Regions from separate parts of the Ponticaulis sp. genome, predicted to be linked through region 2. Evidence: predicted binding sites of a transcription regulator. Region 2 holds the regulator's gene; the other holds the start of a gene.

Region 1 (9,941 bases), 1.2 Mb from region 2:
CTGTCCGGCGAATTCTGCCGCACCTCACGCCCTCTGCCGTCCGACACCGTGTATCTCCCTCAAACGCAAAGAGCAGGTCCGAAGACCTGCTCTCGTGCCCTGGGGAGGCAAACGTGAAAGGGACAATGAAGGGCCGCCAGCAGCTCGGGGGTAGGGGGCAGTGATGAATTGCCAGCGACCTTTTTTGTTCCTTGTTGATAAACAATAAGGATTATCTGATAAACGTCAAGTGAAATTATCGTTATTCGATGAAGTTTCTGTAACGGGCATAAAATTATCCCATATTTCCGTATCGTTGGGCTGATAATTCATGTTTCGCAGAAATGTTGGACGGTTTGCGCACTTTAGTGCGGATGTTGGTCTGGCTGCGGCAGCACGCCGCAGAAATAATTGCTGCGCCAGGTGCAAAATATTTCTACCGGGGCGAGCTATTATGGCTCGGTAAAGGTAGAAGCTGTGTGTTTGCTGAAGCGAAAACTCCGGGTCTGTTAATCCTTTGATCCGGTCATGTAAGCAACTGGTTCGAAGAGGCGTTAGAGCCGGAATCCTAAAGTTCTGATTTCATGACGATTTGCGGTTTATTCAGGAAAAAATGAATAAAGATTTCAGTAAATCCGTTAATGTTGACTCGGCCCAAGACTTGGTTGTGTCTGTATTTCTTAAATGAATAACAGATGTCAGCTTTATTTTAATTCAACTGTTGTTTCCTTTGCCAAATATCAACGCCCTTAAAGAATGTAAGGGTATGAATGAACAAAGGAACTAACGGATGAGAAAGTCTCTTACGGCACTTTCAATCATTGCAGCTTCGATGCTGGCGACGGTGCCTGCCCATGCGGCGGGTGAACGCGATCTCCAGCTTATCGGTCGTGCGCTTAGCTTTGTAGAAGGCGGCGCGACGGGCAATGTGACGCTTGCAATTGTATACGCAGACGATGTTGCCGGATCACAGGCGGAAGCAGAAAGCATTTCCGCAATTCTTGGTTCTGGGCTCAGTGCGGGTCAAGTCACGCTGCAGCCCCAGCTTATTTCAATTTCAGATGTTTCGGGCATTGGCTCGGACGCAGCACTTTTCGTGCCGTCTGGCATGTCGGCGCACTACTCTGCGATCTCTTCAGCACCGTCCATCACGGTCAGTACTGATCGCGCGTGTGCAGAGGCCGGTGCCTGTGTGGTTGCCGTTCAAAGCCAGCCAAGTGTCGAGATCTATGTGAGCCGCTCTGCGGCTGACGCGCGCTCTGTAAGCTTTGCGTCCGCGTTCCGCATGATGATCAACGAACTCTGATTACTCCAAGAAATTTCTCGTTCAGGAAAGAACAGACTGATGTCTAAATTTAATAAGAAATCATCTATCTTTGCACTGTCTGCTATTGCGATGTTCGGCCTGCCGGCAATGGCGCAGTCTATTGATTACGGCTCTCTCGAAATGCTGTTTGACGAGCCTGTCACTACGTCCGCTACGGGCGCGCCGCAGCGCTCTACAGATGCGCCAGTGACGATGGAAATCATCTCAGCTGACGAAATCCGCAATTCTGGCGCCGTCAACATTCCGACATTGCTTTCCCGACTCGCGGGCGTTGAAGTTCAGCAGTATGGTCGTAACTTCCACGATGTCGCGATCCGCGGCTATAACCAGAACAAGACGCCTCGTCTGTTGGTTCTGGTAAACGGCCGTCAGGTCTTCCAGGATTATTACGGGTTCACGGACTGGGACGTCATTCCAGTGCAGCTGGACGAAATCCGTCAGATCGAGATCGTCAAAGGCCCGAATACAGCCCTTTTTGGCTTTAACGCTGTCGGTGGTGTTGTGAACATCATCACCTTCAATCCGCTGTATACGGAAACCAATACGCTGCGCGGCGGAGTGGACTTCAATGATGGCGTTCGTGGGTCTGGCGTGGCGACATTCCGTCCGTTCGAAAATACCGCTATTCGAATGTCAGCGGGTGGCCAGCAGGCACAGGAATTTGAAGACCTGCCATTCGAACTGCGTGGTGACCCGCAGAACGAGCAATGGGCGTTCGCTGCAGAGGCTGGCATTCAGGCGACATCCAACACACAGGTTTTCCTCGAAGGTACGGTGTCCAGTTCTATTCGCATGGAGCGTTTGCCATCGGGCGCGAACATTGTCCGTGACGGCGAGACGACCAGCCTGCGCGCCACTGTTACGCATGATGGCGACTGGGGGCTGATCAACGCAACAGCTTACCGCAATACGCAGGAATACCTGACAAACCCATTTGCGCCGACGCCAAGCTTTGATGTCGAAGCCGGTCTGACCGTGTTCAAAGTTGAAGACCTGTTTAAAGTGGGCGCGGATCACACGTTCCGCGTAGCTGGTGAGTATCGTGAAAACACGCTCGACCTGATCCTGTTTGGCAACAGCTCTTCCAACGAATACAATGTGTTCTCCGTTGGCGGCATGTGGAACTGGGCAATCAATGACCAGCTCTCCTCCACTGTTGCGGTTCGTTCAGATACACTGAACTTCGAAGGCGAGACGATTTTCTCGACTAACTTTGGTGCACCTGAAGCCGAGCGTGAAATCAGCGAGATCAGTTATAACGCCGGTCTTGTGTACACACCAACGTCACGTGATCTGTTCCGTTTCCAGATTGCCCGCGGCATTCAAACGCCTAGCCTCGTTCAGCTCTTCTTCTCTCCGGATGTCGATCCGAGCATCGTGAACAATTATGCGATCGACTATGATCGTCAGATCAGTGAACTTAACGGCAAGATGCGCATCAGCGTATTCTATCAGGACAATCAGGATCTGTTCACGGTTGCCAATGCGGCATTCGCTCCAGGCGTGAACATTCCAACAGGCGAGAATCTTGGCGACTCCGAACTGTTTGGTGTGGAACTGTCTTTTGAAGGTCGTATCGGTAACCACATTGACTGGTACGCGTCCTACGCGATCAACGACACCACAGACGGTGATTTTGCTCAGGTTGCGTCATATGACGGTCTTCGCGACGTTCTGGACTTCGAAGAGTCCAACCTTGGTGACCAGCTGAAAGCCGGTGCTGTTTATGATGATGGCAAATGGGTATTTGGCGCACATGCGCGCGTTGTCCCATCACGTCAGGTCTTCGATTCACTCGATCCGGGCGACTATCAGTACCAGCGTGTGACCGTGGATAGCTATGTCGCGCTTGATATGAACCTCTCTTATCGTCTCAACGATGATGTCACGCTGTCACTTGATGCGTTTGACCTCACCAATGATGATGATGTGCAGGTTCCGGGTGGCGACATCGACTCACGCGTCTGGGCGTCTGTCCGCTTCACATTCTAACGCTAAACCAATGAAATCAGGCGCTTTATTGCGCCTGATTTTCGCCGTCGCATTAAATGAATTGCAATGCGTTCAGGCTATAATGACGAAAAGTTCCGAGGGTGCGTCATGAAGTATTCCAATATCTCCAACTGGCCGTTTACCGCCAAATTCGCAGTCCCGTCTGCTCTGTCTCTGGGAATGATCTGCGTTGTGGCAGGCGTCAGCCATTTTGCGCTGAGTGCGCAGGTGAACCGCACGACCGAGATTGTGGACGTGAACTTCCACAACGCGCTTGAGCTGGTTCAGGCCAACAGCGCCGTGCAGGATGTGAACGGACAACTCTACCAGACGCTGACCAATCAGGCCGCTAACGTGGTGGACTCATCGGCGGCTGCGTCAGAGGTTATGGCGCTGCAGGGCAGTGTCGATCAGATTGTTGCGTCTCTCGAGATTTACCGTGCGAGCACGGCCAGCGCTGAAGAAGCTGCAGCCGTTCAGAACATCATCGAACAGCTGACCACGTACAAAGAAACCATTGAAGTCGTCGCGACGATGATGGAAATCGACTTTGCGTCAGCCGTTGCCTTCGCAGAACCGTTTGCGGAAAACTATACGGTACTACAGACGCAGTTCCAGGAACTGGTCGATGAGGTCGTCGCCTCTTCTGAAGCTAGCGCGGCCGATGGTCAGGTTGCGGCAGGTCAGGCGAAACTAATCCTTCTGCTCGTGGCGCTGTTCGCGCTTCTCGCAGCAGGCGCGATCGCCGCTGTCGTGGCACGCTCTACCACACGCTCCATCCGAGAGATTGCGGGCGCGACGGACCGTCTGGCATCAGGTGATCTGGATACAAATCTCGATGGTCTGAGCCGTGGTGATGAGCTGCAGTCTATCGTCGAGTCTCTGTCTACTTTCCGCTACAATGCAGTCGAGCGTAACCGTCTCGCTGAACGTGAGCGTGAAGAAGCGCGTCTGCGTGAAGAGCGCACCGAGCGTATGGAGAAGCTTATCGCGTCATTCGAGGCGGACAGCCGTGACCTGCTTGGTCTGGTGGCTGGTGCTTCGGAACAACTGCGGTCAACAGCAGAGCACATGCGTGGCACGGCTGGCGAAACAACGAACCAGTCTCAGAATGCATCTCGCTCTGTAGGTCAGGCGGCTAACGATGTGCGCTCTGTGGCTGCGGCATCTGAAGAGCTATCAGCGTCTATTATGGAGATTGCAGGCTCTGTTGAGGATTCTGTCACGGCGATCAATCAGGCCGCTCAGAACGCTATGAGCGCGAATGAGACGATGGCAGATCTCGCATCTGCGGCTGACCAGATTAAAGAGGTTGTTGGTCTCATCAACGATATCGCAGAGCAGACAAACCTTCTCGCGCTGAACGCGACGATTGAGGCTGCACGTGCAGGTGAGGCGGGCAAAGGCTTCGCGGTTGTTGCGACGGAAGTCAAAACGCTGGCGAACCAGACCTCGCAAGCGACAAGCCGCGTTGCTGAAAGCGTAGCGGACATTCAACGCGTAAGCGATACGGTTGCCGGCGCGATGGGCTCTATCAACGACTCCATCAGCAAGGTCACAGAGATTTCTGCGCGTATTTCCCAGTCTATGCAGCAGCAGGGCGGGGCGACACAGGAAATCGCATCCAGCATTTCTCGTGTGTCCAGCGAAACAGAGAATGTGACCAGCTCTATGGTCAGCGTTCAGACGTCTGCGTCCGATACAGACAGCTCTGCAGGCGACGTTCTGGATGCAGCATCCACGCTGCAAAAGCAGGCCGAACAAATGCAGACAAGCGTCCAGCGCTTCCTTGAAGGCATTCGGGCAGCCTGATCGCAGGTTCAATACAAATTCAGAAAAGCGGTGCCCGTACGGTGCCGCTTTTTTGTTTGGAGGTGAAACAAAAAAAACGGCGATCCGAAGACCGCCGTTCTCTTTGTGCCGTAAGGGCGAGTGAAGCGAGGCTTAGAAGCCCATGCCACCCATGCCGCCCATTCCGCCCATGCCGCCCATATCAGGCATTGCAGGTGCAGAGTCGTCTTTTGGCGCTTCTGCGATAGCAGCCTCAGTTGTGATGAGGAGACCAGCAACAGAAGCAGCGTTCTGAAGAGAAGAACGAACAACTTTAACCGGGTCGATGACACCGAAGTTGAACATGTCGCCATATTCTTCAGTCTGAGCGTTGAAGCCGAATGCAGCGTCAGAAGATTCAAGGATCTTGCCGACAACGATTGAGCCTTCAACACCAGCGTTTTCAACGATCTGGCGAACTGGCGCTTCGAGAGCTTTACGAACGATGTCGATACCAGCTTGCTCGTCAGCGTTCAGGCCAGTGACAGTGATCGCAGCAGCCGCTTTCAGAAGCGCTGTACCACCACCAGTGACGATGCCTTCTTCAACAGCAGCGCGTGTTGCGTTCAGAGCGTCGTCGACGCGGTCTTTACGCTCTTTCACTTCTACTTCTGTTGCGCCGCCAACTTTGATGACAGCTACGCCGCCAGCCAGTTTCGCGAGACGTTCCTGAAGCTTCTCTTTGTCGTACTCTGAAGTTGTTTCTTCGATCTGACGTTTGATCTGACCAACGCGGTCTTCAATGTCAGACTTCTCACCAACGCCATCAACGATTGTTGTGTCGTCTTTAGTGATAGAAACGCGCTTGGCAGAGCCGAGCATGTCGATTGAAACGTTCTCGAGCTTGATGCCGAGGTCTTCGGAAACAACCGTACCGCCTGTGAGGATCGCGATGTCTTCAAGCATAGCTTTACGACGGTCGCCGAAGCCAGGTGCTTTAACAGCTGCGATTTTCAGGCCGCCACGGAGCTTGTTCACAACGAGTGTTGCGAGCGCTTCGCCTTCAACATCTTCTGCGATGATGAGGAGTGGACGGTTAGACTGAACAGCAGATTCCAGAATAGGAAGCATTGGCTGCAGAGAAGAAAGTTTCTTCTCGTGAAGCAGGATCAGAGGCTCTTCCATCTCAACCAGCATTTTGTCAGCGTTTGTGACAAAGTACGGAGAGAGGTAGCCACGGTCGAACTGCATGCCTTCAACGACTTCGAGTTCGGTTTCGAGGGATTTAGCTTCCTCAACCGTGATAACGCCTTCATTGCCGACTTTTTCCATTGCTTTCGCAATCATGTCGCCAATTTCGCGCTCGCCGTTTGCAGAGATCGTGCCGACCTGAGCGATTTGCTCAGATGTGTCGACTGGCTTCGCAGACGTTTTGATGGAGTTTACAACTTCAACAACAGCTTTTTCGACGCCGCGACGCAGATCCATCGGGTTCATGCCAGCAGCAACGCGCTTCATGCCTTCGCGAACGATAGCCTGAGCGAGAACTGTAGCAGTTGTTGTGCCGTCACCAGCCACGTCGTTTGCTTTAGACGCAACTTCGCGAAGCATCTGAGCGCCCATGTTCTGGAACTTGTCTTCCAGTTCGATTTCTTTTGCGACTGTTACGCCGTCTTTCGTTGTGCGCGGAGCACCGAAAGATTTTTCGATAACAACGTTACGACCTTTAGGGCCGAGTGTTACCTTCACCGCGTTCGCGAGGACGTCGACGCCCTTCATCATACGTTCGCGAGCGTCAGCGGAGAATTTCACATCCTTAGCAGCCATGTGTATTTTCCTTGTTCAGAATGAATTTAAAAAACGACCAGTGCGGTGAAGCTTACGCTTCAACAACGCCCAGAATGTCGGACTCTTTCATGATGAGGAGCTCTTCCCCACCAACGTTGACTTCTGTGCCAGACCATTTGCCGAACAGGACGCGGTCGCCAGCTTTGACGTCGAGCGCTACGAGGGAACCGTCGTCGCCGCGCACGCCTGTGCCAACTGCAACAACTTCACCTTCCTGTGGCTTTTCTTTCGCCGTATCGGGAATGATGATCCCGCCTTTGGTTTTTTCTTCTTCCTGTACGCGGCGTACAAGCACGCGGTCGTGAAGCGGACGGAATTTCATTGAATGCCCTCTCTCCAAATTGGATTGATACAAAGAGTTTTGCCTGTTTAGCACTCACTCGAGGAGAGTGCTAACAGAGGGGCAATTAAGAACACGGGGAGTTACCGTCAAGGGGCAAAAAACAAGATTTATCCTGTTTGTGCGGCGCCTTCTTCACTTATCCGACGACGTTGAGCCGCGCGGGGATTACGCCAGAAATGAGGATGGCATTCGCAATTACAACCGCGCCCCGGTGAATCTGTGACGGGAAGGCACAGATAAAAAAGAAACCGGCGCGGTGAAGGCGCCGGTTTCATGAATTTGAATTGAAGCGTGTGATCAGGTGATCGTCTGACCGCCATCAATCACCATCATCTGGCCATTCATGTAAGACCCTGCTTTGGAAGCAAGGAATACCGCAGCACCAGCGATCTCTTCCGGCTCACCGATACGTTGCATCGGTGTATAGGCCAGCGAGCGCTTGAGCGTTTCCGGGTTTTCCCAGAGTGCGCGGGCGAAGTCGGTGCGGATCAGACCCGGTGCGATACAATTCACACGGATATTGTCTTTCCCGTATTCCACGCAAAGGTTGCGCGCCAGCTGGAAGTCCGCGGCTTTGGAGATGTTATAAGCGCCGATCACCGGTGAGCCTTTAAGGCCGCCGATAGATGAAATGATCACGACAGCACCATCTTTGCGCTCACGCATTTGCGGCGCACACATCTGGACCAGCCAGTTGTTTGAGATGATGTTGTTCGACAGAATTTTCTGGAACTGGTCGTCATTGATATCACCCAGAGAGCCGTAGAACGGGTTCGATGCCGCGTTACAGACGACAATGTCGACTTTGCCGAACGCAGCATTTGTTTCGTCCACAAGGTTCTGAAGCTCTTCCTTAGAAGAAATGTTCGCCGGAACAGCAATTGCGGTGCCCACGCCAAAGCGCTCGTTAATTTCGTGCGCAGTTTCTTCGCATGGCTCTGGCTTGCGTGATGAAATCACGACGCGCGCGCCCTGTTCAGCCATAGCAATCGCAATCGCTTTACCGATGCCGCGGCTGGAGCCTGTGATAATTGCCGATTTTCCCGACAGATCAAAAAGTGACATATGTTTCTCCCTCTGGACGCTTTTGTCTTCTGATTGCGATCAGATGTAGCGTCCTGAAACCAGCGAGTACAGACGCTTGTTAGCCGACCGGAAGGTCTAATTTCCATTCACGGATAAGAAGCTTTGCCAGTCGCGCCGTCCGTTCGCGAACGATAGCAGGCGTCCATTCTTCATATGCCGCTACGTCACGTGTCAGGGCATATCGGCCGCCTCGCGAAGGGCGACGGAAGAACTCGTCTCGCTTTTGCAGAAAATCCAGACGGTCTGCGCGCTGATTATCTCTCTGTGTCAGCAAGCAGAAATTCCCGAGCGACTCACAGATTTCCCGACGCTCAACCAGGTCCGGCCAGACGTCATACCATTCAGACCCCGGTTCCGGATTGCGTGGAAGGACATGCTCGACGGTGGCGTCGCTTGTGTCGGGTGAGGTCTCGCTGCCATCCAGAAGACTGTTCAGCTTGATGGCCAGCGCGCGTCGCTGCGTTACGGAGCCAAACCGGCCATATAAGCGCTGCGTCAGCTTTTCCCGCTCATCGCCAGTCAGCGACAATGCGCCTGATGGTGAAAAGAGTTGCTGGTCCGACATGACTTCTTCTGAAATCCGCCTGTAACGGCGGGCGCGCGTATCGCGGTCTGTAATGACGAGCTGCATGGCAAAGCCGAGGCGCTCCAGATCACAAAAGAACTCACGCGCCGTGTCGGCATCACGCGGATGATAGACGAGGAATTGCAGGGCAGGGGCGCGCCAGCCCGCATGATCGAGCGATATCAGGCGTGCCAGATGTTCATTGACCGCGGGCATAGGCCGGGAGAGCTGCACATCGCCCTGTTTGAGCTCAAGATAGGCCTCAACAAAGCGCGGTAGTTCTTCCTCGAGGAAGCTACGCGGCGATGTTTCCTGAAGCACCGAGTTACAAAAGCCGGTGACGAAATCGCCGCGCATCTGACGGTCGTGCAGGGAGCGTATCTGGCGAAGAAGATCGTCAAAATCCTTCGCGCCAAGGCGTGCCTCATGCAGCGTCCAGGCCCGCGCCAGCCGGTCAGCGTCCTGAGATGACAGGTTAGCTCGTTCAAACAGCTCTGTTTTCAGAATGTCATGCGCGGTGGGTTGTCGCCCGCGCGTATTGAGTACCTGAAAGACTTTATAACCGGCGTCTCTGTTCTCGACGCAGACATGCACGATCGGACATTGGTGCAGAATGAAATCTGCCAGCGTGTCGCGATCCGCCTCAGAGAGCAGTTTAACCTCCTCGCGAATGGCGATGAGGTTGTCGATCAACATGCTCTGTTCGGATGTCTCAGGCACAACATTCTCGGCGTTTAAGGTCGAGCCGGGCCGTTGGGCGAGCGCGCGGAACACTGGCGCATCGACATGATTGAGCGTCAGCCGCCATTCACCGAGGCGCAGATCATCGGCCAGATAGCTGTGTAGCTCGTTGCGCCGTTTCTTATCTGCCATGGCGTCACGAAGACAGGCGATAAGAAGAGAGATCGTTGTGATGCGCTGCTGCCCGTCGACAATTTCGCAAAGGTCAGGAAAGCCGGTCTCGCAGGTGACGACTGCACCCAGAAAGTGAGAGCGTTCTTCGTCCATAGCCTGAACGAGGTCCGTCAGAA
Region 2 (9,941 bases):
CGTTTTCAATTACCTTGGCATCCTTGCCGTCCATAACGGCGACACAGGAGTTTGTCGTACCAAGGTCGATACCAATAATTTTTCCCATTCTACAATCCTCTGGTTAGCCGTCATCCGGCCTGTTGGATGGCCTGCAAGCAGCGCCTAAGCCCGATGACTCTACGGATACGTGAAGAGCGAACTCCTCAGGCTTCTGGCTGGATATGGGAAAAGATTCGAAAGGCTCAAGGCGTCAATGCATTTTGACCTCGCGAAATTGTGAAATTTCCGGGTGACGGCTCGGTAGAGCGCTCTATCTTTATGAATAGCGATAAAAATCAGCGGAAAATCCATGGAAATCCGGCCAAACGGAACACAATTTTTTTCACAACACGTGAGCACAAAGGATCAGAATCTGCTGCTGGAAGACATACGCGCCCGGATTCCCGAAGCCCCGCTTTATACACCCACAATGCCTCGTACGGGAAAATCCATGTCTGTGCGCATGACTAATTTCGGCGCTGCAGGCTGGATGAGTGACGCCAAAGGCTATCGCTATCAGCGGGCCCATCCTGAAACCGGCAGTCCATGGCCGGATATTCCGCAAAGCATCCTCAACGTCTGGACGGGCCTCTTACCCGACGCCCCTCTGCCGGATGTCTGCCTCTGCAATTATTATCCTGCGGACGCCAAAATGGGGCTGCATCAGGATAGAGACGAGCAGGACCTGACCATTCCGGTGCTGTCTATCTCTCTGGGAGACACCGCCCTCTTCCGCCTTGGCCAGACAACGCGCGGCGGCAAAACCCAGTCATTCAAGCTGAGATCCGGCGATGTGATGATCCTTCGCGGATCAGACCGTCTCGCCTATCATGGCATAGACCGGATTTATCCCGGCACGTCCTCGCTTCTTAAACAGGGCGGGCGGATCAATCTCACACTAAGAAAAGCTTTATAGCTGGTATCGCAATTATCAATTTGAGAATTATTCGCAACTAACCCACATTCAGTTCGTTGCTTTATCATGCAAGGACGAACCAGAATGTTGAAAACAATTACCTATGGCCTGATGCACCTGACCGTCGCCATTGCCGTTGCCTTTGCATTAACCCGCAACTGGCATGCGGCCTTAGCCATCGGCCTGATCGAACCCTTCGTGCAGACCATTGCCTACACTGTGCATGAAAAGCTCTGGTCGCGTGCAAAAAACCGGCTTGAACCGCACGCCGATCATCATCTGATCCCTGCGCCTTGATAGCGCCTCAAATTCCGTCCAAACGACTAAACGGACAGGCGGGATGAACGGCGTTTGAAGCTCTATTTCTATATATTTGTGGCAGGAGTTTTTGCGGCATCACTGATCATGCTCGCAATTGCGGTTGCGTGGCGCGTCCTTCCTCAGCATCGCGACCGCGCAGAGCCTCACCTGCGCAAGCTCGCCTGGGCGGGATTGGTTGTAACGCTGTGCATGGTCATCTTTGTCACCCATTTTCCTATTCCGGATGACTTCGAGGCATATTGCGAGTTTCCTTGGCGGGCACGGCGAAATATGGACGTCCTCCACACTTGGAACCAGTTGAACCTACATATCGAGCGTCGCGGCGAGATTGATCTTGTACGCATCATCACCTCCGGCACGGCGGTGCAATTCGGGCTCAACCTGTTCATGCTCGCCCCGTGCGCATTCTTCCTGCGGGCGGGCTGGCGTCATGGATTATGGACAGCGCTTGCGATTGGCTTTGGAACATCTATGGCGATTGAGACCAGTCAGCTTACAGGCATTTTCGGGATTATGCCGTGCGCCTATCGCACCTTCGCGACCGAAGACCTCTGGGCAAACACGCTCAGCGCTGTGATGGGATGGTTTGCCTTCCACCACATTGTCTCCCCGCTTCTGAAGCGGGAAGACAAGGAAGACACAGCCAGCTAGCCGAAGCGATAACCGGACACTGCTTTGCCGAGCACGATGTCAGAATAGATCTGCTCACCCTGATCACCCGTCGCAGCGCCTGCTGCGATCATCATCGGTAAAAGGTGCTCAGAAGTAGGGTGCACGGCGCGTGCGGTTGGCACTTTCAGCCATTGCGCCAGCTTGTCATTACGGCCGTCCGTATCGGTTGCCGCATCAGTCAGCCATTCATCGAATGCTACTGAATCCGGGTTTGTCACCAGCGGCTGGTGATAGAACTGACGCAGATTGTGATAACTGAGGCCAGACCCGATGATCAGAACGCCCTCATCACGCAGCTTTGTCAGCGCCTGACCATAACGGATCTGCTCTGCCGCATTATCCGTGTTCAGCATGGAAAGCTGCAGGATCGGCACATCAGCATCCGGATAGATCAGCTTGAACGGCACGAACACACCATGGTCGAGGCCGCGCTCTGTTTCCTCAGCGACGCGGTAACCGGCATCGTTTAAGAGCTCTTTTGTCCGCGTTGCCAGCCAGCCGGACGTCTTCGCAGGCCATGTCAGCTCATATGTATGCGGCGGAAAGCCGTAATAATCAAAATAGAGCTCTGGCGCTTCGGTGGTGATCATTGTCGGCACATCGGTGAGCCAGTGTGCTGAGATAATCAGGACCGCTTTTGGCGGCTCCGGCAGGTCTTCCGGCAGCTTTTTCAGAAAGTCTGCCATACGGTCCCACGTGTCCGCAGGTGTGCCAGGACGCGGATCCATGAAGAAACACGGACCACCGCCATGCGGGATAAAATAAGTTGGCATACGGGTCATGTTGTATCTCCGTTTCGTTACGTGAGGTCAGAAATGACGGTTCACGCACTAAAGCGCAAGTACACACCTTTTGGTAACCTATACAACAGCCAAACCGGCCACAAGATAGAGCACACACGCTATGCCTGCTGTTGTCAGCGCATAAGGAAGCTGAGTTCGCACGTGAGACAGGTGTTCTGAGCCGGAGGCGACACTCGCAATCAACGACGTATCGGAAATCGGAGAGCAGTGATCGCCAAACACACCGCCGCCAAGTACGGCTGCGAGCGCCAGTGATGGCGGAATACCAAGCGCGGCGGCCAGCGGCATGGCGATTGGCACCAGAATGCCATATGTGCCCCAGCTTGTGCCCGTCATGAAACTGGTGAGCGCCGCGGCGATGAACATCACCACAGGCACGGTGAATGGCGGAATGGATTCAGCTGCAATCGACGCGATATAGGCGCCTGTTCCAAGCTCTCGCAAGGAGCCGCCAAGCGCAATTGAGAACCAGAGCACGGCGACCATCGGCACCATTTCACCCACGCCTTTAAAGGCTTTTTCCTGAAGCTCCGAGCCGGAATAAACCTTGTTGAAGAAGAGCAGGCCTGCAGCAACCATGATCGCCAGACAGATTGCCCAGAGGATGGAGCCCGCACCGTCACCATCGGTAATATCGCCATTGCCCGTCCACGCCATGAAGCCAAGCGCCGCACCAACCATGATCACCAGCGGCAGCCACATATAAAGCGCCTTGGTCGGTTCCGGCCCCGCCTCGGTAATGGCATTCACCTTCTGGTCTGCCGTTTTCATCGGGCCGAACACTTTGCCGGAAATGGCAGTGAAATATACGCCGATCAGGGTCAGGATTGCATAGAAATTCCACGGGATAGAGCCGAGCACCACATCCAGCGGGCGGTCGAACCCATAATCTGCGACAAGGCTCAACGCATACGCGCCCCAGCCATTCAGAAGGATAATCACGCTCACCGGCGCCGAGGTGGAGTCGATGATGTAGGCAAGCCGCTCACGCGAGAGCTTATGCGCATCATAAAGCGGTCGACCAAGAACACCGGAGGAGAGCAGACTTACATTCGTCTCGATGAAGACAACCGTACCCGTCGCGGCCACGGCGAGTTCTGCCTTACGGCGGCTACCGGCAATGCCCGAACGGATCAGCATATGCGCCATCGCAGAGACGCCGCCAGAATCCCGCATATAGGCGATGAGCGCGCCTATCAGCAGACAGAAGACCAGAATATGCGCGTTATAGCTGGAGGCGAAGACCTCCATGTTCCGGTCGGCAACGCCCAGAAGACCCATGCCCGGATTGAATGCCGCAATCAGGGTTTCAGACAGAAACAAAGCGGTCAGCAGCGCCGCATATACATTGCGCCAGACAACGGCGACGATAATCGCCGCAACCGGTGGAATGATTGTCAGAATGTCCATGCGCCTGCCCCGCTTCGATACCGACTGAACGTGTGACAGAAACAGATGGAAAGCCAGACCTGCGATTAAAAATCACTATTTGGTCAACGCGGTGAGACCAAACCGGTCACAAATCGCCAGCACTCGGCAACCGCCAAGCCGGAAAGCGCCGGTTCTGCCCCGCATGAAACAGGCAGAGCTCATTTCCGGACGGGTCTTTGAAGCGGGCTTCACGCCAGCCCCATGCTTCATCGCGCGGCGCATTCAGAAATTCGACGCCCCGGGCGCATAAAGCCTCATAGCGTGCATACACATCATCGCATTCGAAATAGATCACCATGCCCGGCGGCATGGCGTGATCAGCCACATGTAACGAAAGCGTTGAACTGCCGGACGGAAGCTCAAAACGGGCATAACGCCCTTGCGAATACACAATCGGCTTGAGGCCGATCTGCCCGTAAAACTGATAGGCGGTTTCAAAGTCCGTGACCGGCAAAGTCACCTGATTGAGGTCCATATCTCATCCTTTCATGGAGAAAGGCGCATTTATGGAATCTCAAGCGCAGTTGAGATCAAGAGCTAAACGGCAGGTCGTCAATTGCGCGCTAGGCAGACGCAGACCTACTCTTCATTGTCCTCTCTGATGAGCTCATAAATTTCGGATAGCGCAAATTTCTCATCCGGATTGGAAGAAAAGAATCTCGGGGTCAAGATTGCCCTAATCTTCTCCTGCACTTCTGATGGCAATGTGGAAAGGTAAGGTCCCAATGCCGCTAGTTGAAGTTGCCTCTCTCGCGAAGTCTCAGCGGTTCTTTTCAGTCGACGAGCCTGTGCAATCGCGTATGCTGCAGGCGCGAATAAGACAGTTGAAGTTGGCACTCTGGCGAGCACCTGCAGCCAGTCAACATTGGTAAACCCAGACTGAAAATAAGATGCTAAGCTTGGTCCAACGAGCATTATGATGCCCAACGTCATAAAAGCGTAAGCAACTACATCCCAAAAAACAGCCGATCTTTCGGAAATCTTCGCGCGCTGCACATAGCCACCAATTAGAGAATTTTCCCCGACCAGATTATATAGTTCTAGAATGGCCTGATGTTTCAGAGCGGCGTCACTCTCTATCTCATCAAATTTCTCTGTTCTCCGGGCCGTCTCAGACTCAATTCTCTCACGGTTCTTTTTTAAAAATTCGCTCAATTCATCATTGAAAGCATCAATGACTTTTTCACGCGAAATCCTCATCTCGTCTAAAAGCTTTTGAAACGCCTCACTTCGAGTCGCCTGAGAATTTGTGAATTGAGTTTCAACGTTACCCAATCCAGCGGAAATCCGAGCTTGCTCTTCCGTAATCCTAGCTCGCAAAGTGTCAGTTTCGGCCTTTAGTTCGTTCAACGTGTTTTTGTTGGTATCGATTTCTGAACGCAGCTCTTTGATGATCTTCTGAGAAACATCGCCGACCTCATCCAGAACACTTCGATAAACGTTCTTTCGACCGCTTCTAAATTTTGTCGGGAAAGCCGCTAAAGCTGAGCTCAGGTGGTTTTGGGCATTCGACAGATGTCCCAAGTCTCGGCTAGAGTTAAATGAGTTAATTTGAGATTTGCAGCTCGATAATTGCTGATGCGCATTCTGGAGAGACTGAGTTGGAATCTGGTTTCGTTCGGAACCGCTAACGTTGTCCCGCAGCAGCGCAAACAAAGCGAACAACCTATCAAACCTGAGGGTTTCAGCTTCAGGTATCGTTTCTTTGAGTTCCGAAAATGAACTTTCCAAAGATTCGAACAGCGGAAAAATCGGATGCTCCGCTATCTGTTTTACAGTATCCAAAACACTATCCTCTGAGACAAACTCAGGAATAGAACTCTGATTCGATGACTTCTTGAAATTGCAAGAATATCACTTGATACAACAGTAATTGCACCAATTCACACCCAAACCAAAACACCCCCGCCGCAGCGAGGGTGTAAAAACCTTGGATCGAGTGCTCCGGCTAGCCCGCGCTAACGGCCACCATAGCGGCGCGGAGCGTGCGGTTACCGATCTTCCAACCTGTCTGGAAGGTCGCTGCAACTTTGCCAGACGGATGCTCTGAAGGGATCTGGCTGACTGCCTGATGCAGGTTCGGATCAAAATCAGAGCCCGGTTCTGCATGGATCGCTGTGATGCCGTGACGAGCAAACGTCGCGTGCAGCTCTTTCTGGATCGCTTCTACACCAACGAGCAGGTTTTTACCCGCGTCGGAAAGGCCATCCCGTTCGCCTTCCGGCAGCGCGTCAAGCGCGCGCGCGAAGTTGTCGGACACAGGCAGAAGATCGCCAGCGAATTTCTCAACGGCATAAACGCGTGTGTCAGCGACCTGACGCTCGGCACGCTTGCGGATGTTGTCCATCTCGGCATGCGCGCGTAGCACCTGATCTTTCAGCTTCGCGTTCTCGTCGGCCAGCATCTGGAAACGCTGCTCCATAGAGATTTCGTCTTCTGAAGCCTTGCCGTCCATCTCGTTAGCCGCCGCTTCCATAGCGTCAGCCATTTCCTGTGCAGCTTCGCTCAGCTCCACATCGTCCTGGATTTCTGATGGGTCTCTGCCGTCACTCATTTACTGTCCATCCCGTTTCTGGCGGCCATCCAGTATCTGGCCTACCACTTTGGCTGTGTAATTTACCATAGGTATCACCCGGGCATAATTCAGACTCGTCGGTCCGATCACGCCCAGAGCGCCTACAACTTTTCGGTCGCTGTTCATATAGGAAGAGACGATCATGCTGGAACCCGAAAGTGAAAAGAGAGAGTTCTCAGAGCCGATAAAAATGCGCGCTCCGGCAGCATCTCTTGTAGAATCAAGCACTTCCAGCATGCTTTTTTTCCGTTCCAGCTCATCGAAAAGATGGCCGATCCGGTCAAGATCTTCCTTTGCGCTGGCCGTTTCGAGCAGATTTGCACGCCCGCGCACGATCAAAGACCGTCCGCGGTCAGGTTCTTCGCCCGACCATTCCACAACGCCAAGGCGGATAAGATTGGCCGCCGCGGCATCCAGCTGGGCGCGTTTTTCGCTGAGTTCGCGCTCAATCTCCATGCGCGCTTCGGAGAGGCGTCGCCCACGCATGCGGGCTGTGAGATAGTTAGACGCTTCCATCAACGTGGTCGGCCCGATCTCCGGTCCAAAATCGATAATGCGGTTTTCAACATCACCGCCATCAGAGACGAGAATACACAGCGCGCGCGCAGGCCCGAGCGGAATAAACTCCACCTGACGGACCGGATCATCGCTTTTCGGAGACGAAACGAGGCTCGCCCCGCCTGTGAGGCCGGACAGAACCTCAGATGCTTCGTTCAGAAGCTCATCCATGTCGCGGCTGACGGCTGCAAGGCGGGATTGAATCTGGTCGCGATCATCCTCACCGACTTCACCGACTTCCAGTAGGCTATCTACAAAAAAGCGAAGGCCCGCATGGCTTGGCCTGCGACCGGCACTGATATGCGGTGCATCGAGCAGCCCGAGTGAGACAAGATCCGCCATCACATTACGGATAGACGCAGGCGATAAGTCCACGCCGCGCTTGGAAATCGTCCGCGAGCCAACCGGCTCACCTGTTTCAAGGTAAGCTTCTACAATCGTCTTGAATATATCCCGCGATCTACGGTCGAGCGCTTGCAGGCTGGTCATAACTGAAGGGTCCGAACGTTTAAGGTCTTTCGCGCCTCAAGATTTGAGGTCATTGCCAGAAAATACAAGTCTTTCCTGCAGGCCATGATAGACGAACCGTCCGGTGATGATTAGACCGGCACCCAATTTCATCTGGAGATAATATTATGCGCCCATCCGGACGGCAGGCAGACCAGCTTCGAACCATTTCACTCGAAACCAATGTAAACGCGTATGCGGAAGGCTCATGCCTTGCCAAATTCGGCAATACGCATGTGCTTTGCACAGCAAGCTGGGAGCCGCGCGTTCCAGGCTGGATGAAGGGCAAAGGCGAAGGCTGGGTGACGGGCGAATACGGCATGCTGCCACGCGCGACACACACACGCGGCCGCCGTGAAGCTGCCGCTGGCAAACAGTCTGGCCGTACGCAGGAAATCCAGCGTTTGATCGGTCGTTCGCTTCGCGCCATCACCGATCTCAAAGCGCTTGGCGAAAACCAGATCACAATTGACTGCGATGTCATTCAGGCAGACGGCGGCACACGTACAGCCTCTATTACTGGCGGCTATATCGCGCTGGCGCTGGCGTGCAAATACCTCGTCAAAGAAGGCGTGATCGACAGCTTCCCGCTGACAGCGCAGGCAGCAGCCATTTCGTGCGGCGTCTATAAAGACGTTCCAGTTCTGGACCTTGATTATCCGGAAGATTCAGAAGGCGAAGTCGACGCAAACTTCGTGATGACCTCTGACGGCAATATCATCGAAATTCAGGGCACAGGCGAAGAGCGTAGCTTCACACCGGACGAATTCGCAGAACTGATGCGTCTGGCGCAAAAAGGCTGCGGCGAACTGTTTGAAGCGCAGCGCGACGCTATCGGGGAATAAGTCCCACACCCTTCTAAACACATCAGACCCCTGTGGCGTGGGGGTCTGAGCTCCGTGTGCCCTCACAAGCAAGGCGCAGGCGCAGATCGCCCGAGCCTTCAGCGAGGAAGTGCGATCGAGCACAAAATATCACACATCAAACCGGCCGGACTTAACGTCCTTTGAAACCTCACCGGCTTTGAAAACCCGGCCATTCATGACCGCATACACGCCAGCCGGCAGAGCCTGCGCCGCAATCACTGCACCGCCGACGTTGAAGCCAGCATCCGACTTTCCAAGCGCAAACGGGCGAAGCGCGCCGGTGAGCACAACCGTCTTGTCACCGGTCTTTCCATCCAGAAACCGAGCCGTCTCACCCATCGTACTGGTACCATGCGTGATGACGATATGCGCTTCAGGCACGATCTTCACCGCGCTTAGAATGTGGGCGCGGTGATCTTCTGTCATATCAGCGCTATCGAGGCTCATAATGGGCTGCACACGCGGAAAATGAGTTTTCCCGACCCGCAGCAGTTCCGGCACATTGGTCACGTTCTCGGTGTTCAGAACCAGACTCTCGGTGAAGGTGTCATGATCCTTATCAAGCGTTCCGCCTGTGGTGAGGATAACGAGTTTTTCCATAGACATAGCGTGGTGCCGTCCTGCCAGGTGTCAGACATAAAAAGAACGCGGGAACAGGTTTTCCGCGCGTCGCTTAATTGAAGAAATATCAGAAATGGTCATGTCCGGACAGAGTCCGGGCGTGAATTCACTCGGCCGCGGCTTGCTGGCCGTCCTCATCCTCTTCATCATCAAACACAAGAAGATCTGCCGGCTGACAGTGCAGCTCGCGGCAAAGCGCTTCCAGCGTTGAGAACCGGACGGCTTTCGCCTTACCGGTTTTAAGAATGGACAGGTTGGCGAGTGTCACACCGACCCTATCACTGAGCTCCGTCAGTGACATGCGGCGGTCCAGAAGGACGCGATCTAGGGTAACGCGAATCGGCATATATTATCAGATTGTCATTTTTTCTTCTTCGCGCAAGCGCGTGCCTTCGGCAAACACCTGGCTCAGGACCATAAGAGTGATCACCGCGACCCATGCGGCGAGGTTAACAGAGAAGTTCACTGATGTATTCACCAGGAACATTTTAGCTGCAAAACCAATGGCGTGGCGACAAAGTTCCATTCCCGCGACAATCAGCGCAAGCTGTGTAAGTCGGCGCGCGTTTTCCGGGACGAATGGATCGCCATCAATAAGAGTTTTGAGAATACGCTTGAGCTGGCCGGCCATAAGAATGAATCCGACCAGA

Evidence for each region. Region 2 encodes HrcA, which represses chaperone genes, less so after heat shock. Its sites were predicted from a motif close to GTTAGCANTCNNCNNNGNNGANTGCTAAC; they were not measured.
Region 1: groES (co-chaperone GroES) is a predicted target of HrcA. The motif match lies at 7,285-7,313, and genes of this name have one in related genera.

What each region holds. Positions count from the first base shown of each region.
Region 1 covers NZ_JARGNT010000001.1:2,031,653-2,041,593, forward strand. The annotation lists gene P1U45_RS09925 (hypothetical protein) at 770-1,285, shown strand; gene P1U45_RS09930 (TonB-dependent receptor) at 1,325-3,298, shown strand; gene P1U45_RS09935 (HAMP domain-containing methyl-accepting chemotaxis protein) at 3,407-5,110, shown strand; gene groL (chaperonin GroEL) at 5,243-6,895, opposite strand; gene groES (co-chaperone GroES) at 6,948-7,238, opposite strand; gene P1U45_RS09950 (SDR family oxidoreductase) at 7,557-8,324, opposite strand; gene P1U45_RS09955 (DUF262 domain-containing HNH endonuclease family protein) at 8,404-9,941, opposite strand, start outside.
Region 2 covers NZ_JARGNT010000001.1:881,403-891,343, forward strand. The annotation lists gene dnaK (molecular chaperone DnaK) at 1-88, opposite strand, end outside; gene P1U45_RS04385 (alpha-ketoglutarate-dependent dioxygenase AlkB) at 332-937, shown strand; gene P1U45_RS04390 (DUF2061 domain-containing protein) at 1,022-1,234, shown strand; gene P1U45_RS04395 (VanZ family protein) at 1,289-1,909, shown strand; gene P1U45_RS04400 (class III extradiol ring-cleavage dioxygenase) at 1,906-2,712, opposite strand; gene P1U45_RS04405 (Na+/H+ antiporter NhaC family protein) at 2,791-4,143, opposite strand; gene P1U45_RS04410 (VOC family protein) at 4,250-4,639, opposite strand; gene P1U45_RS04415 (hypothetical protein) at 4,744-5,949, opposite strand; gene P1U45_RS04420 (nucleotide exchange factor GrpE) at 6,113-6,718, opposite strand; gene hrcA (heat-inducible transcriptional repressor HrcA) at 6,719-7,786, opposite strand; gene rph (ribonuclease PH) at 7,933-8,649, shown strand; gene P1U45_RS04435 (asparaginase domain-containing protein) at 8,779-9,276, opposite strand; gene P1U45_RS04440 (helix-turn-helix transcriptional regulator) at 9,398-9,637, opposite strand; gene P1U45_RS04445 (DUF2975 domain-containing protein) at 9,644-9,941, opposite strand, start outside.